2 regions of the Erwinia amylovora genome follow, and region 2 is predicted to be linked to the other one. Evidence: riboswitches for the same ligand, from Rfam matches in the RefSeq annotation. Region 2 holds a riboswitch; the other holds the start of a gene.

Region 1 (6,593 bases), 1.1 Mb from region 2:
ACGGGGAGTGGAAGGATTTTCTCTGACCTGGAAGGATCCGGGGATGGCACAGGTGATCCTGCCCGTGACGGGGGAGGGAATTCTTCAGGCTGGCACCTTCAGTTTCCGCATGACGGCGGCAGCACTGCTGCGTCATGCTATCAGCGGACAGGCGGTGGTTGCCGGAGTCTATGACGACCTGGCGGGAAATGGGCTGCCGGAGCAGGTATGGGTAGCGGACCCGGAGCAGACGGGACGGCTGCTATCGACAATGTTTGCCGGTGAAGGTCCTGCATGGCTTCAGGACGCGGCGGCCAGTAGTACCACCGGACTGAGTCAGTTTGCGAATGCGGAACTTCGTCAGATTGAGGGCGTGTACGGCGCGCAAGTGGTGGCGGGAAGTGGCGAGCTGCGGTTCAAAGGAGCGCTTCCCCGGCGCTGGCACGTGTCACTGCCGGTCAGTATTGAGTATCAGTAGGGATATCCGCCAAAGCGTGGCTGCCTGAGCATACCCTATGCCTTATTCCGATCTGACGCCCTTAAGATAACTTAAGGCGGGGGCGAATTGGGGCAGGTATAGGTAAAAAAATAAAAGCCGGATCAACCGTCCGGCTAACTGATTCAGAAAGCGTATTTCAGGCCAACCGAGATCATATAGTTGTTATTCTCAATTCCGCTAACGTTTGCAAAGGTTTCTTCGGTGCCGTCGGTGTGATTGTTGACAGACATATTACCTTTTTTATTTGTTGTGCGGCTCCAGATACTATCCAGGTAAATTTTAGCCTTGGGCGTCACGTAATAACCAGCGTCTGCTGCGAGAGAGTAGAATTTCTGGTTTGCCGTGTTCGCCTTAAAGGTGGTATTTGTCAGGTAGTGTTCGTCATTGTCAGATGCACTTACCCATCCACTGAATTTAAAGGTGCCGCCGAATTCGAAACGCTCATAGCGGTAGCGACCTGTCAGACCCATATAGGGTATTTTAAAACGTTGCCTGTAGCCGATGACCGTAGTGCCCGCCGGGAAAGCGCCAATTTCACGTATGCTTGAGTCCTCACCAGGATAGTTGTAAAAGCCGCCGTTAGATTTAAAGCTGTAGCGGTTTTCCTGATAACCCCCCATGACGCCGAGGCGATAATCAGGTTCGTTTAACAACCACTGTTTGATGTTGAGATCGAACTCGTTCGCGTAGTTCAGCCGTGTGGCAGGATGTTTACTTTGTGCGGTCCACCTGCGCGAGCTTTCGTCCAGCCAGTCGGTATCATCCATATAACCGCCACGGCTGGCGATGGTTGTCCAGGCTGAAGCGCCGAGCGATAGCCACGGTATGAAATCCCAATAAAGAGCACCTTTAACGATTGCTGCATTACTGTATTTCCAGTTGAGCTGGCTGACCTTGTCGGCAGATACAGGATGGTAAACACGCTCCTTCGTTTTGCCGCTTAAAGTTCCTGCAGCCATTTCACCGCTTACTTTACCATGAGTAAAAGAATCGGTTACGGTATCGGCTATGGCCGCAAAGGCCAGCGGCGAGGAAAGAGCTAAAGCTAAAAGTTTGAAGCGCATAACCTTTATATCCTTATTATTGAATGGTTAGTTAATCTGCTCGTTAATATCATTGTAATAATACAGTCAGTCAACGTTTAATCGATGGGTGTTTATATATGGTTCGGGGTTTAATAAAGAGCAGGAATGAGTTAATGAGGGCGTGGCCTTTTAAACGCCGGCTATCCACTGGCTGTTTTTATTTAAAGCGACTGAATGATGTTTTTCAGGTCATTGAAGTGGCAATGTAATAAAAATAATGAGAAGTTTCGTAATTAATCGATGGCTGATTTGCAAGAGCACAAGATATGGATCATTTGAAAATAATCACGTGCTGGCAAATTCTTGCTGGCCAAAATTGATATTGCCAGATTTAAAAAAGTTAGAGAGATCCTAAACAGACTCATTCACTTAATCGCATTATCTCTGATTTCTTTAGGCTCTCTGCAAACTGTTTATTTTCAGAAAGTGATTTCTTTGAAGATTTGACTGACATTCTGCCCGTTCGGCTAGTGAACAGCGACCGGTCAGGCAATGCTGTCAGGCTCCGCGCTGGTGGCAGGCCCCGGTACTGAGAAATGGGGAAGGCAGGGCCAGCATAAAGGAAAAATGACTGACCCTGGCCGGCGGCGTCATTGTCACCGGCAGCATCACTATATAAGCCTCACGCTGGATGGAAAGTGCGCAGCAGCGGGGCTGCGCAATGCGTTCAAAACTTTATTTCGGTGTTACCTTAAATGACATAGATCTGTGCCATCCATTCCAGATATCGTCTGCGATAATTCAGACTGCATGGTCAGGCTCTTGGCGGGCGCTGCGTTTCTGCCAGCGCCAGCAGCTGACGCGTTGCGGCCTGCCAGTCGCTGGCCTGGGTGATGGCGCTCACCACGGCAATACTGCCCACGCCGGTGGCCAGAACAGCTGGCGCACGCTCAAGGCTGATGCCGCCAATCGCCACGGTAGATATGCCCGGCAGCCGCTTTATATAGCGCGACAGCGCCTCCAGCCCCTGTGGCGCGGAAGGCATATCCTTGGTGCGGGTAGGAAATACGTGGCCCAGTGCAATATAAGAAGGTTTTTCAGCCAGTGCGCGATCCAACTCGTCATCATCATGGGTTGACAGCCCCAAACGCAGTCCGGCAGCGTAAATGCTGTCCAGATCGGCGATATTGAGATCCTCCTGCCCCAGGTGTACGCCGTATGCCTGATGCTTTACGGCCAGCCGCCAGTAGTCGTTAATAAACAGCCGTGCCTGATAGCGCTTACCGAGGGCAATCGCCCCGGCGACCTGTGTTTCAACTTCCTGTTCCGTCCGGTCTTTAATGCGTAACTGAATGGTGCGTACGCCAGCCTCCAGCAGACGGGCGATCCACTGCACGTTATCAACCACCGGATAAAGCCCCAGCCGTGCTGCGGTTGCTGGAAATGCTCCACGGCTCATACTTTTTCCTCCGGCGTCGGGCTATCGGCGCGGTGATAAAGCTCGCCTCCCCGGCTGCGGAATTCCCGTGACATCTGTGCCATACCCATCTCGACAGGCTTTGCCTCCGCTTCCTGTCGTGCGGCGTATTCCCGCACTTCCTGAGTGATTTTCATGGAACAGAACTTCGGTCCGCACATCGAACAAAAGTGCGCCACCTTGCCCGATTCCTGCGGCAGAGTTTCATCGTGGTAGGCGCGGGCGGTATGCGGATCGAGGGCGAGATTAAACTGATCTTCCCAACGGAATTCGAAGCGTGCTTTTGACATGGCGTTGTCGCGGATCTGTGCGCCGGGATGGCCTTTGGCCAGGTCGGCGGCATGGGCCGCAATTTTATAGGTAATCAGTCCCTGTTTGACATCCTCCTTGTTCGGCAAGCCAAGATGCTCTTTGGGTGTGACGTAGCACAGCATGGCGCAGCCAAACCAGCCAATCATTGCGGCGCCAATCCCGGAGGTGAAATGGTCGTATCCCGGAGCGATATCGGTGGTCAGCGGGCCAAGCGTGTAGAATGGCGCTTCGTGGCAGTGTTCCAGCTGTTGCGTCATATTAGTGCGGATCATCTGCATTGGCACATGGCCAGGCCCTTCAATCATCACCTGCACGTCGTATTCCCAGGCGATTTTAGTCAGTTCACCCAGCGTGCGCAGCTCGGCGAACTGGGCCTCATCATTGGCGTCCTGAATCGAGCCGGGGCGCAGGCCATCGCCGAGCGACAGCGAAACGTCATAAGCGGCGCAGATTTCGCAGATTTCGCGAAAGTGCAGATAGAGAAAACTCTCCTGATGATGTGACAGGCACCATTTCGCCATAATCGAGCCGCCGCGCGAAACAATGCCGGTCAGACGTTTGGCGGTCATCGGCACATAGCGCAGCAGTACGCCGGCATGGATGGTGAAGTAGTCAACGCCCTGTTCAGCCTGTTCCAGCAGGGTATCGCGGAAGATTTCCCAGTTGAGGTCTTCCGCCACGCCGTTCACTTTTTCCAGCGCCTGATAGATCGGCACAGTACCAATGGGAACCGGGCTGTTGCGCAGGATCCACTCGCGGGTTTCATGGATATAACGCCCGGTGGACAGGTCCATCACCGTATCTGCGCCCCAGCGCGCTGACCACACCAGCTTTTCCACCTCTTCTTCGATAGAGGAGCTGACCGCCGAGTTGCCGATATTGGCGTTGATTTTCACCAGGAAATGACGGCCAATAATCATCGGTTCGGATTCCGGGTGGTTAATATTGGCGGGAATAATGGCGCGCCCGGCGGCAACTTCCTGACGGACAAATTCAGGGGTAATATTTTCCGGCAGGCTGGCACCAAAGCTGTTACCCGGATGCTGTTGTAACAGCACCTCAGCGCGAATACGCTCGCGCCCCATATTTTCACGGATGGCAATAAATTCCATTTCCGGGGTGATCACCCCAAGACGCGCGTAGTGCATCTGGGTCACACAGCGGCCGGCACGGGCGCGGCGAGGACAGGGCAAATTGTCGAAACGCAGATGATCCAGTCCTTCATCGGCCAGGCGTTGCTGGGTATAGGCGGAACTCAGTTCGGCGATCTGTTCTGTGTCATCGCGTTTAACGATCCAGTCAGCACGCAGTTTGGCCAGCCCGGCATAAACATCAATGCTCGCCTCCGGGTCGCCATAGGGACCGGCAGTATCATAGACCGGCACCGGTTCATTGCCGACAAGCGTTGGGTTATCTTTGCTGCCGCCTGTTACGGTGGGGCTAAGCTGGATCTCACGCATCGGCACGCGAATATCGGGCTGCGATCCGGTCAACCAGATGCGCTTTGAGTTGGGAAAGGCACTGCCCTGCAACGACTCAATAAACTGCTGCGCCTGGGCGCGCTGTTCGCGGCGGGTGGGTTTTTTTTCAACGATAGACATAGCAACTTCCTGATAGTAGGACGGAAATTGGCTTGCCTGGAGGCGGGAGTAATGACAACGATGGTGAGAAAAGGATACGACATCGTCATCACTGATTTACTCTTGTTCCCTTCGCAGGTACTAACCTGATCAGGTTCCGCGGATCCCGAATGAACGGTCTCAGCCCCTAAGGGCACTCCGACAAGATAATGACTGATTTTCCGACGGCTAAGCCAGAAATTCAGTCTGGAAAATTCGGTGAGGAAATCTCACCTTAATCCCGGTCAGCATAAAGGGGCTTGCAGGAAACTACAAGAAATTCACATTCTGTTCGCGCGTCAGGCGGGACGGGCGAGGGAGAGATCATTGGCTGCACTCTGTAACCCGGCATTTTTTTTTAGTGCCAGCTGAATAAATCTGTCTTCCAGCGTGAAACGCGCTTCAAGCGCTTCGCCTACCACGGAAAGTGCATGCTGGAAGTTGTGGTCGTTATCATGGTCGATAGCGGCCTCGAAATGCGTGTCGTACAGCTGCATAATTTGCGCAGTATTTTCCTGTAAAGAAGGATAAATCAGCGCCGCTTTAGCCAGCAATTCGGTTCCTTCCAGCTCCTTGATAAAGCGCTCGTAAATGGTGAAGTGACCGTTGGAAAGGTAATCAACCAGATTCTGGCAGAAAGCATCAAGGGCATTTTCATCAAGCGTAGTCAGCGATTCCTTGTTAGGCTTTATGCCGACCATCTGATAATACGCAACCAGCAGCTGTCTGCGGGCATGCAGACAAAAGTCTACCAGCTCACTGCATCCGCCAAAGCGGGCGGTGATGACTTCTAACTGGTTAAGCATGTATAGCTCCGGGATATAATTTTAACCCTGGCCTCAATTCAGTCTCTAAACTGAGGACGATGAGTAAATTATGGTACGTGAAATTCTAAGCATAGACGAAGGCTGGTGGGTTGTCAGCGAGGAACATAAAATTTGGCTACCAGGAGGTGAATTGCCGCATGGCAATGCCGCCTCGCTGGGCCTGACAGGATTGTCAGGATCGCACATTGGCGAGTGGCAAGGGGAAGCGGTGTGGTTGATCCGGGGTTCGCGCCCGGTGGAGATGGGATCGTTACGCCAGCTGCTCGGTCAGGATAGCGGCCTGTTTCAGCTGGCCGGGCGCGGCATTCAGCTGGCAGAGTTCTTCCGCTCCCACCAATGGTGCGGCTACTGCGGCCATAAAATGCACAGCAGCAAAACGGAATGGGCCTGTTTATGCCATCATTGCCGCCAGCGCTACTATCCACAGATTGCTCCTTGCATTATCGTCGCCATTCGACGCGGACCGGAGATCCTGCTGGCGCAGCATAACCGCCAGCGTAACGGGGTTTATACCGTGCTGGCGGGTTTTGTCGAAGTGGGAGAAACCCTGGAGCAGACGGTAGCACGCGAAGTGATGGAGGAGAGCAGCATCCAGGTCAAAAACCTGCGTTATGTCACCTCCCAACCCTGGCCTTTTCCGCAGTCGCTGATGGTGGCGTTTATGGCTGATTATGCTGGCGGGGAAATCAAAATTGATAAGAAAGAGCTATTGGATGCAGGCTGGTATCGTTACGACGCATTACCGCGATTGCCCCCTGCCGGTACGGTGGCACGCCGCCTTATCGAAGACACGGTGGCACGGTGTCGTGCCGACGAAGGATCACCGCGGTGAATCGCCGGATTAACCCAGTGGAT
Region 2 (6,593 bases):
TTCAGCATGATGGGCGTACCGTGTGCATCATCCGCACAGATGAAATAAACCTGGTGGCCGCGCATTCGCTGGTAACGGACCCAAATATCGGCCTGGATATGCTCGAGCATGTGGCCGAGATGAATGGAACCATTTGCGTACGGCAGGGCGCACGTTACCAATATTTTTTCGCGACTTGAGTCATAGTAAGACTTAGCTCATACCTGTAGAAAAAGGGGTTTAGATGGTAACCGATTGCCCGACCCGGCGTAAACAAGGTGTTCAGGCGGTGGGGGATTTTACCCTTAAGGTACGTGAGGCAAGCCAGATCTGATATGCTTAACCACCCGTAGCCGCTGAACAACCCGCGAGATCAAGGAAACCCGATGATGCTATCCTCCCGGCAGCCACATACACCCGAAGCGTTACGCGCTATCGTTATGAATGTGCTGGCCACATTTGAGCACGCCAGCCTGCAGCATAATCTCATCAGGCTGAAAGCGTTGCATCACTGTGCGCTGATCGACAACCGTTTGCACATCGAACTGAGTATGCCGTTTGTCTGGCAAAGCCCGTTTGAACAGCTGAAAGACGAGGTCAGCGCTGAACTGCTGCGTCTGACCGGGGCCGGGGAAATTAGCTGGCGCTTAACGCTGAACGTGGCAACGCTGCAGCGGGTAAAAAATCGTCCCGGCGTTAACGGGGTGAAAAACATCATTGCCGTCAGCTCGGGCAAAGGGGGAGTGGGCAAATCCACCACGGCGGTTAACCTGGCGCTGGCGCTGGCGGCGGAAGGGGCGAAAGTCGGCCTGCTGGATGCGGATATTTACGGCCCGTCAATCCCGGATATGTTAGGCACCAATGACCAGCGCCCGACCTCGCCGGACGGTACACATATGGCTCCGATTGTCGTGCACGGGCTGGCAACTAACTCGATTGGCTATCTGGTAACCGAAGATAATGCCATGGTCTGGCGCGGCCCGATGGCCAGTAAAGCACTCATGCAGCTACTGAATGAGACATTATGGCCGGAACTGGATTATCTGGTGCTTGATATGCCGCCGGGCACCGGCGATATACAGCTGACGCTGGCGCAAAACGTGCCGGTGACCGGGGCGCTGGTGGTCACCACGCCACAGGACATTGCGCTGATCGATGCGCGCAAGGGCATAGTGATGTTTGAGAAGGTCAACGTGCCGGTTCTGGGCGTGGTGGAGAATATGAGCGTGCATATTTGCAGCCAGTGCGGTCATCAGGAGTCTGTCTTCGGCAGCGGCGGCGCGGAAAAACTGGCGCAGCAGTATCATACCCGCCTGCTCATTCAACTGCCGCTGCATATCAGCCTGCGTGAAGATTTGGATAACGGTGAACCAACGGTCATTCACCGCCCGGACAGCGAATTCACCGGGCTTTACCGCCAGCTGGCAATAGAGGTTTCCGCCCGGCTTTACTGGCAGGGCAACGTTATCCCGGAAGATATTGCCTTTCGTGCACTGTAATCTTCCCTGTTACGCGGCCGGTGTTTTCCCCGCGGCCGTTACACCAGGCGAACCAGCCGCTGCTGGAAACCGTCCACCATTGAGTAGTCGTAGTCAATCTTTCCGGCGTCGAACAGCTGATTGAGCAGGGTAAAGTCATTATCCGGCGTGACGTTGCAGCGGTGATTAAGCAGGGTGTCCTGGATGGTAAATGTGCTATCGCCACGCGCGATACGCTGCAGGTATTGCAGCATCTCCCAGGCGATCTTGCTCACGCCAGCCTGTTCATGAAGCAGTCTGTTCATCGTCAACTGTCCCTTCTGTCATTTAGAAAGCGCTATTAAAGCACATAGTGCATCAACAGATATTCGCCCTGATCGCTTTGCCCCTGTGCCGCCACCCGCCAGCCGTGCTTTTTATAAAAACTTTGTGCGCGCAGATTTTCCGTCTGGCATTTGAGCGCGCCGGTCGAGGTAAAGCTGCTTTGCACCGCCTGAAGCAACGCGCTGCCAGCGCCGCTGCCCTGGTATGCAGGGTCGATAAACAGGCTGTGCAGGAAATTATCGTTATCCAGCACGGCGGCGAAACCAACGCGGTGGCCCTGGTCCTCTGCCACCAGTACCCGTTCGCCCAGCGTGACGCGATCGAAGTCTTCCAGCTGCCATTCGCTGGCATCGCACCAGGTCCAGTTAGTGTTACGCGCGGCGAGAAAGAGCGTGCGCAGAAACGGACGATCGGCTTCTTTAAAAGGGCGGATTTTCAAAACGAGACTCCTGACATCAATACGCCGTACGGCAACGCCGCAAAGTTTATCTCAAAACCGTTAAAGTCGATGAAGAAAAAAGCGTGCGGTCGTGAGAGCGTTTATCTCAGCTTAGCGCAGCAGGACAGCAATGCGGGATAAACGCCTTGAACAAAATGCGACCTTCTTATCCTGTCGACATTTTCATATAATTTCAACGCTTAACGGGAACTGAGACGGTGGCTTACACCACAAATCCTTCAAAACAGACTGTGAAAATTTAACATTCATTGCCGGTGCGCAATGGCGACTGGCGATTGACCGAAGAGGTGAAAGTAAATGAGTAATAAAGCACCAATGGGGCTGTTGCTTTTGGCAGGGCTGCTTTTCTCGGCAACGGGAATGGCGACGTTAACCCAAAAAGATGATGTGGCCGCTTTGATCAACCAGCGGTTGTCCTACATGAAGGATGTGGCAGGATACAAAGCGAACAACCATCTTGCTATTGAAGATCTCTCTCAGGAGGCCAAAGTTCTCTCCGGCTCGGTGGTCTTAGCGGTAAAGCTCGGGCTGGATGGCGAGTCGGTAAAACCTTTTATACAAGCGCAAATGGATGCTGCCAAGGCGATTCAATATCGCTACCGGGCTGACTGGCTATCCGAAGCGCAAACAGGGTGGCAACCACAGCCACTGGAGCAGGTGAGATCAAAAATCAGCGTCCTGAGCACCGATATTCTGACTCATATCAGTCAACGATTAAGCAAAGGCGAGCGGTTTACCGACAAAACCGCGTTTATGCAAGGGCTTGAGCAAACCAACTTAAAAGACAGTGATAAAACCCGCTTGTGGCAGGCTTTGCAGCAAATTACCTTGCACAAGCCAGTTAAGTAGTTTTTTCCAGGTCGGCACCGCTTCACAGGAACCGGATCTATCCCGGTTGTGACAGCCGTGCCGATACCCAGGCGCGGTTAAAGGCATGGGGAATGATGCCCAAACCGCGTTATGGCTCTTCGTTGCGTGACAGCTGCTGGCGAAACAGGCACTTTCGTTCCCGGCCTGGTCCTGTTAATCCTGCTTATCCGCCCTTATCGCCGATCATTTTACCTGCTCAAGATATAATTCTGCTCTGACAGCCTTCGAATACTCACATCAACATTATTTGTTCCAGATCATCTTTTTCCCGGAAGAATAGAGATAAATTTCTTATGAGGTAAGATAATTCTTATCTGTAGGTCATTGGCTGTTAACTTTGTCAATTCACTAAAAATAAAGGTATTGCTATGCCAATAAACGATCATGACTACGTCAATTTTTCCGAAGATCACGAAATGAACTACCACGCGAGGAAAGTCGATAAGCGGGAAACGGCTATGAACCGGGAAACGCTGCGAACCATGGGGACTGAGCGTAAAGCCGCGCTACAGCAAACCCGTCTTAAACATGCGGATTTTCACCCGTACGTCAAAGAGAACAAAAATCGACTTGATTAAGATTGCAAATTTCTCACCCGGCGTGGCTGTAAGGATGAATGATGATGTGTATGTCGTAGCAATCATGCGGCAGGTCATTGATCTTTTCAGCCCGCGGCCGTCATTTCAAACCTGGACTGATCGTTCAAAGGTAACCTTTTTTTTAGCGTGATAGCCGGGCTTACAGCACGGCAGTAGCCGGGTTGCCCGGGCCGGATATGCCGTTTTGCTGCTTGCCTTCAGCCAGTCACTTCCCTATGCTAACCCACTAATAAGCGTGACCAATGACTCGGGGTGCCGTTCCTTAACAGGAACCGGCTGAGAAATACCCGTTGCACCTGAACTGGATAATGCCAGCGGAGGGAAGTCAGATGCCCACCCGGCATCGCCTTCTTGATCGCCGGTTGGGAGCCGAAATGATCCAACCTCAAGCCCTTCACCACGCCGACGTGGCCCGTTCTTTGATCCTGTTTCGCCAGCAACCTCCGCTGATTCACTGTATGACCAACGATGTGGTGCACACCTTTACCGCCAACCTGCTGCTGGCGCTGGGCGCGTCTCCGGCAATGGTGATCGATGCTGAAGAAGCCGCGCAGTTCAGCGCGATAGCCGATGCGCTACTGATCAATGTCGGTACGCTTACGCACGCGCGTAGCGAGGCGATGATGGCGGCGGTCACATCCGCTAATGCCGCCGGACGCCCCTGGACGCTGGATCCGGTGGCGGTCGGCGTGCTGGATTTCCGTACGCGCTTCTGCCAGCAGCTGCTGCAGCTGAAACCCGCCGCTATCCGCGGTAACGCCTCTGAAATTATGGCGCTGGCCGGACAATCCGTCAGCGGACGCGGCGTTGACAGCCAGCATGATTCGGGCGCGGCACTACCCTGGGCTGGCGCGCTGGCGCGGGAAAGCGGCGCGGTGGTTGCCGTCACCGGCGAGGTGGATTTCGTCACGGATGGCCAGCGGCTACTGCGCATTGGCGGCGGTTCTGCGCTGATGACGCGGGTGGTCGGCACCGGCTGTGCGCTGTCGGCGGCGGTGGCCGGCTTTACCGCGCTGACGGGCGACCGCCTGATGCATGTTGCCAGCGCCTGTCGGCTGGTTTCCCTGGCCGGGGAACGTGCTGCGGCACAGGCGCGGGGGCCTGGGAGCTTTATCCCGGCCTTGCTGGATGCGCTGTTTCAGCTGGATGCGGAGGCGCTGGCATGAAACGTATCAATGCCATGACCATTGCCGGAACTGACCCAAGCGGCGGCGCGGGCATTCAGGCCGATCTGAAAGCGTTCTCCGCGCTGGGCGTCTACGGCACCAGCGTGATCACCGCGCTGGTGGCGCAAAATACCAGCGGCGTACAGTCGGTCAGGCGCGTCGATGCCGATTTTGTCGGTGCGCAGCTGGATTCAGTGCTGTCTGACGTGCGTATTGACACCATCAAGATCGGCATGCTGGCGGACAGTGACATCGTTGAAGTGGTGGCGCAGCGGCTGAAAAAAACCAGCGCGCCCTGGATGGTGCTGGACACGGTGATGCTGGCAAAGAGCGGTGATGCGTTACTCTGCGCCGGGGCCGTCGCCACGCTGCGCGAACGGCTGCTGCCGCTGGTCTCGCTGATCACGCCCAATTTGCCTGAAGCGGCGGCATTACTTAACTGCGCCCAGGCGGGGGATGAAACGCAAATGCGGGAACAGGGCAGGGCGCTACTGGCGCTGGGTTGCCGGGCAGTGCTGATGAAGGGAGGCCATCTTAGCGATTCGGCAAGCCCGGACTGGCTGTTCACGGCGGAAGGCGAACAGCGCTTCAGTACGCCGCGCATCGCCACGTGCAATACGCACGGCACCGGCTGTTCGCTGTCGGCGGCGCTGGCGGCGCTGCGCCCACGCCATGATAACTGGGCAAATACGGTACAGGCAGCCAAACAGTGGTTACAGGGCGCGCTGATGCACGCGGACTCGCTGGAGGTTGGCCACGGACAGGGGCCGGTTCATCATTTTTATCAGTGGTGGTAGGTTCCCAGTGATAGCGAGAACCTGTAAACAGGTTGAAAAAGCGTGGGCTGGTTCTCTAACCGGGAGAGTTTGCCCGGCGGGGGGACAGAAGCCGGGCGATAAGCAGGGTATAATGCGCACTGTCAGTCACTGATTACGCCAGCAGTTCGCAGGACGGCGGCAAACGGCATTCCAAAGCGGCGGGCAGCACCTCAATATGGAACTCGGTGCCGCTCAGCGGCTCGCCGTCGAGATTAAACGTCATCTCGTGCGGTGCGCGGATGGTCAACCACGGCAGGGACGCGGAAACCAGATTAGGATTTTCGTCCCCACCACGGGTCAGTTTGTGCATCAGCGTGGGCAGCAGATCCTGTGAGGGGGCGATGCTCACCTCCAGTTTGCCGTCGTTGATCAGTGCGGTCGGGCACAGGCGCTGGCCACCTCCGGCCTGGCGTCCGTTACCGATGCCGATCACCAGCGCATCGCCCTGCCAGTGGAAGTCCGGCCCTTCCAGCGTGCAGCTGTCCGCTTTCAACGTATCCATACGCGTCAGGCCATGAATAAGATAGGAGACGCCCCCGAGCGCCGATTTCAGTTTTTCCGGCGTTTCACTGGTGATGCGCGTGCCGAATCCACCGGTCGCCATATTAATAAAGTAGCGATCCTGATTAACCCGCGCGAGATCGATCGGCATTGCTTTGCCAAGTATCGCCAGACGAAGGGCGTTTTCCATCTCCAGCGGAATTCCGGCGCTGCTGGCGAGGTCGTTGGCGGTTCCGAGCGGTACCAGCCCCAGCACCGGACGATGTTCTGGTGCGATACCCGCCAGCGCGGTGGCGACCTCATTGATCGTGCCGTCGCCGCCGGCGGCAATCACCGTGGCTGCGTTAAGTTTTACCGCTTCGCGGACGTAGCGCTCGCCGTCGCCATGTTCCCAGGTG

The links. A riboswitch is a leader RNA that binds a small molecule or an ion and turns the genes downstream of it on or off. The one in region 2 is predicted to bind thiamine pyrophosphate.
Region 1: linked by a shared signal. The riboswitch ahead of thiC (phosphomethylpyrimidine synthase ThiC) and the one ahead of thiM (hydroxyethylthiazole kinase) in region 2 are both predicted to bind thiamine pyrophosphate.

Annotation. Positions count from the first base shown of each region.
Region 1 covers NZ_CP066796.1:3,471,755-3,478,347, reverse strand. Annotated here, with positions in the region: partial or broken gene JGC47_RS15830 (F4 family fimbrial subunit) at 1-457, shown strand, start outside; gene JGC47_RS15825 (omptin family outer membrane protease) at 601-1,542, opposite strand; gene thiE (thiamine phosphate synthase) at 2,318-2,962, opposite strand; gene thiC (phosphomethylpyrimidine synthase ThiC) at 2,959-4,893, opposite strand; TPP riboswitch at 4,983-5,083, opposite strand; gene JGC47_RS15810 (Rsd/AlgQ family anti-sigma factor) at 5,211-5,717, opposite strand; gene nudC (NAD(+) diphosphatase) at 5,788-6,570, shown strand.
Region 2 covers NZ_CP066796.1:2,324,350-2,330,942, reverse strand. Annotated here, with positions in the region: partial or broken gene metG (methionine--tRNA ligase) at 1-184, opposite strand, end outside; gene apbC (iron-sulfur cluster carrier protein ApbC) at 366-1,478, shown strand; gene JGC47_RS10805 (hypothetical protein) at 1,517-1,762, opposite strand; gene JGC47_RS10800 (GNAT family N-acetyltransferase) at 1,798-2,220, opposite strand; gene JGC47_RS10795 (chorismate mutase) at 2,539-3,090, shown strand; gene JGC47_RS10790 (hypothetical protein) at 3,480-3,689, shown strand; TPP riboswitch at 3,949-4,050, shown strand; gene thiM (hydroxyethylthiazole kinase) at 4,085-4,876, shown strand; gene thiD (bifunctional hydroxymethylpyrimidine kinase/phosphomethylpyrimidine kinase) at 4,873-5,673, shown strand; gene yegS (lipid kinase YegS) at 5,807-6,593, opposite strand, start outside.